DNA from 2 places in the Shinella sp. HY16 genome. Region 2 is predicted to be linked to the other one. Evidence: predicted binding sites of a transcription regulator. Region 2 holds the regulator's gene; the other holds the start of a gene.

Region 1 (2,198 bases), 1.5 Mb from region 2:
GCTCCATCGCCGACTGGAAGAGGTCGGTCATGCCGAGCACGGCGGCCATCTGCACGCCGGGATAGAGAACCAGTCCGATCTCGGCGTCACGCACCATGTCACTTTCACCCCGGATTATGTCGGTCCCGCCAATGGCGAGAGATGGCAGGCCCGGGGCAGAATGTCCACATCATCCATCGCCTGCAAAAAGGAACCGCCATGAGCAAACGCGCCATCATCATCGTCGACCTGCAGAAGGACTATCTTTCCTCCGGCAGCTTCGCGCTGACGGGCATCGATGCCGCCGCCGCCAATGCCGCGCGCGTCGTCGAGGCGGGGCGCGGCAAGGGTGACCGGATCATCCATGTCCACCACATCGCGAAGGACGCCGCTTCGCCGCTCTTCGCCCCGGGCACGGACGGCATCCAGCCGATCCCGGCCGTCGCGCCGCGGCAGGACGATACGGTCATCGTCAAGAACTATCCGAACTCCTTCCGGGAGACGGCGCTGCACCAGATCCTGCGGGACGGCGACATCGAGGATGTGGTGGTCGTCGGCGCGATGAGCGACGTCTGCATCGACGCGACGGCGCGCGCCGCCGCCGATCTCGGCTACAACCTCACCGTCGTGCACGACGCCTGCGCCACGCGCGACAAGGCCTTCGGTGATTCGGTCGTCCCGGCTCGCCAGGTGCATGCCACCATCATGTCGGCGCTGGAGTTCGGCTACGGCAAGGTCACCACGACCGCCGATTTCCTGTCGTAACCCCCGGCAACCGCCGTCCTCGTCCCGGGCAAGAAGGTTATCGCACAGGGAAGGAAGCCGTTGCCACATCTCCCTTCTCCCCACGGGGGAGAAGGGAAGAATGACAATGCCGCATACGGTCCGGCCCAGGCCGGGGCGGTCTGTGGAGCGGCGGGCACGGCGCCGCTGGAGCCATCGCACCGCCCGTCATTCCCCTGTCATGTGACGATGGTGTCTCTTCGCGCGTGAATGCACCCCGGCGGCCGCATCCTGATCCGGCGCCCAGCGGAGTACGCGTGAATGGATACGGCTCAGGCCCTGGCCCTTGCCTCGGGCGCCCTCGTCGCCACCAACCTCTTCAGCATCCTCATCGCCGGCAAGCGGCTGAAACCGACAGGCGCACTGCCGCCCGGGATCGACGAAAAACCGCCCGTCTCCATCGTCGTTCCCGTGCGCGGGATCGAGAACTTCTCCACGGAGACGCTGGACCGCGCCTTCCGCCTCACCTGGCCGGACTACGAGCTGCTGTTCTGCGTCGCCCATGGCAGCGATCCCGTCGTGCCGCTGATAGAGGCCGCCGCCGCGGCCCATCCGCATGTCGCCGCGCGCGTCCTCGTCGGCGACGATCGCGTCAGCGCCAATCCAAAACTCAACAACTGCGTCAAGGGCTGGCAGGCGGCGCGGTACGACTGGGTGGTGCTCGCCGATTCGAACGTCCTGATGCCGCCCGACTACATCCAGCACCTGATGGGCGGCTGGCGCAGCGATTCAGGCCTCGTCTGCTCGACGCCGCTCGGCTCGCGGCCGGAAGGGTTCTGGGCCGAGGTGGAATGCATGTTCCTCAACACCCAGCAGGCGCGCTGGCAATATGCCGGCGAGGCGCTCGGCCTCGGCTTTGCGCAGGGCAAGAGCATGCTGTGGTACAAGCCGATGCTCGATGCCAATGGCGGCATCCAGGCGCTGAACGCCGAGATCGCCGAGGACGCCGCCTCGACCAAGCTCGTCAGCCGGCTTGGCCTCAAGGTGCACCTCGTCTCCTCGCCCTTCGAGCAGCCGCTGGGGCGGCGCAGCGAACAGGAGGTCTGGTCACGCCAGTGCCGCTGGTCGCGCCTGCGCCGGGTCACCTTCCCCGCCTTCTTCAGCCCGGAAATCCTGCTCGGCGCCGTCCCGCCGCTGCTTCTCGCGCTTGCCGCGGTGCTCGTCGGCGGCGCGCCGCTGCTGCCCGCCATGTCGCTCGTGCTCGCCGGTCTCTATCTGCCGGAGGCTGCCCTTGCGCGTTCCAAGGGCTGGCGGCTGTCGCGCTGGTCCGTGCCGGCGATGATGGTGCGCGACGTCATGATGCCGGCCATCTGGCTGCGCGCCTGGATCGGCGGCGCCATCGACTGGCGCGGCAACACGATGACGATCGGCACGACGGCCTGCGAGCTGAAGGAAGCGCCGGCGGGGCCGTGAGCGACCCTCAGCCCTTGATCCGC
Region 2 (2,198 bases):
GATCGCGGCGCAGCTCGGCGGCGTCAGCCGCAATGCCGTCATCGGCAAGGTGCACCGGCTGAATCTGCCCGGTCGCGCCAAGGCCGGCGGCACCCAGACCGCGACACGCGCCAAGCGTCCGGCTCCGGCGACGCCGCGTCCGTCGAACTTCGCTGCCCGTCCCGTCGCCGCCCGCCCGGTCGCCCGTCCGGCCGGCAACGCCATTGTCAAGGAAGAGATCGACGCCGATTTCGAAATGCAGGCCGAGACCCTTCCGGTTCCGGCCAACCGCAACAACGTGGTCGTACCGATGTCGCGTCGTCTCGAGCTGACCCAGCTCACCGAGCGCACCTGCAAGTGGCCGATCGGAGACCCGCTCAACGACGACTTCCACTTCTGCGGCAACGAGTCCCCCGACAATTCGCCCTACTGCACCTACCACCAGCGCCTCGCCTACCAGCCCTCGGCCGAGCGCCGCCGGATGCGATAACATCTACCACGGCAGAAAATGCGATGCGGACCCGAAAGGGTCCGTTTTCGTTTGAGATGGTGGTGCCTCTACTATTCCCCCAAAACGCAAACAGGCCCCTGAGGGCCCATTTCCGTCCTTGGGAGGAATTCCGTTCGCTCAGGTTTCCAGCGAATAGCCGGCGCCGCGGACCGTGCGGATGACGTCCTGCATGTTGGCGAAGTTGAGCGCCTTCCGCAGACGCCCGACATGCACGTCGACGGTGCGCTCGTCGACATAAATGTCATGGCCCCAGACCCCGTCGAGAAGTTGCGAGCGCGAGAAGACGCGGCCGGGCGAGGTCATCAGGAACTCCAGAAGGCGGAACTCCGTCGGGCCAAGGCGGACCTCGCGGGTGCGACGATGGACGCGGTGCGTCTCGCGGTCGAGCTCGATGTCGCCGCAGCGCAGCACCGTCGAGACAACCTCGGGCTTGGCACGGCGCAGCATCGCCCGCACGCGGGCAACCAGTTCCGGCGTCGAGAAGGGCTTGACGACATAGTCGTCCGCACCGGTGGCAAGCCCGCGCACGCGCTCGCTCTCCTCGCCGCGCGCCGTCAGCATGATGATCGGCAGACGTTCGGTTTCCGGGCGCTGGCGCAGGCGTCGGCACAGCTCGATGCCGGAAACGCCCGGAAGCATCCAGTCGAGGATGAGGAGATCCGGCATGCGCTCCTGCAAGCGCATCTCGGCCTCGTCACCGTTCAGGATCGTATCGACCTCGAAACCTTCCGCTTCCAGATTGTAACGGAGGAGAACGCTCAGGGCCTCCTCGTCTTCCACGACGGCAATTCTGGGCACCATGGAGTTGAACCTTGCTCTTTACTCGGACGCGTCGGCGACATCGGCCGCGACGACGGAGGTCGAGGTATCGTCCTTCGGACGCTCACCTTCCGGCTGCGAGCCTGTTGCCATGTAGTAGATGGTTTCGGCGATGTTGGTCGCGTGGTCGCCGATGCGCTCGATGTTCTTGGCGCAGAACAGGAGATGCGTGCAGGGCGTGATGTTGCGCGGGTCTTCCATCATGTAGGTCAGGAGTTCGCGGAACAGCGAGGTATAGATCGCATCGATCTCGTCGTCGCGCTCGCGGATCGCCTTGGCCTTCTCGATCGAGCGGGTGGCATAGACGTCGAGCACTTCCTTGAGCTGCATCAGCGCGAGCTCGGCGAGATGCTCCAAGCCGCGGGCCAGCTTGCGGGGCATGCCCGAGCTCTGGACGGCGATGACGCGCTTGGCGGTGTTCTTTCCGAGATCGCCGACGCGCTCCAGTTCGGCCGCGATACGGATCGCGCCCATGATTTCGCGCAGGTCCGCCGCCATCGGCTGGCGCTTGGCGATGGTGACGATCGCCTTGTCGTTGATCTGGCGCTCTGCCGTATCAAGGATGACGTCCTCGGAGATCACCTTCTGGGCCAGCGCCGCGTCGGTCGTGACGAGAGCGCGGACGGAATCGGCGACCATCTGCTCGGCGGTGCCGCCCATTTCGGAGATGCGGCGGGAGAGGTATTTCAGTTCTTCGTCGTAGATGGAGACGATGTGGCTCGATGACATGGCTCAGTCCTTAATGCGCTCGGGTTCCAGGGATGCTCGGCGACGAAGGCGTCAGCCGAAGCGGCCCATGATGTAGTCCTGCGTGCGCTGGTCATCCGGGTTGGTGAACATCTTGTCGGTGTCGTTCTCCTCGACGAGGTTGCCGAGGTGGAACATGGCG

Evidence for each region. Region 2 encodes PhoB, which activates phosphate uptake and scavenging genes when phosphate is short. Its sites were predicted from a motif close to TGTCATNNANCTGTCAT; they were not measured.
Region 1: K0P03_RS08250 (ceramide glucosyltransferase) is a predicted target of PhoB. The motif match lies at 929-945, and genes of this name have one in related genera.

What each region holds. Positions count from the first base shown of each region.
Region 1 covers NZ_JAHYXL010000001.1:1,609,700-1,611,897, reverse strand. Annotated here, with positions in the region: gene K0P03_RS08260 (GlxA family transcriptional regulator) at 1-97, opposite strand, end outside; gene K0P03_RS08255 (cysteine hydrolase family protein) at 199-744, shown strand; gene K0P03_RS08250 (ceramide glucosyltransferase) at 1,024-2,175, shown strand; gene K0P03_RS08245 (TetR/AcrR family transcriptional regulator) at 2,183-2,198, opposite strand, start outside.
Region 2 covers NZ_JAHYXL010000001.1:110,107-112,304, reverse strand. Annotated here, with positions in the region: gene K0P03_RS00540 (GcrA family cell cycle regulator) at 1-469, shown strand, start outside; gene phoB (phosphate regulon transcriptional regulator PhoB) at 608-1,291, opposite strand; gene phoU (phosphate signaling complex protein PhoU) at 1,310-2,038, opposite strand; gene pstB (phosphate ABC transporter ATP-binding protein PstB) at 2,090-2,198, opposite strand, start outside.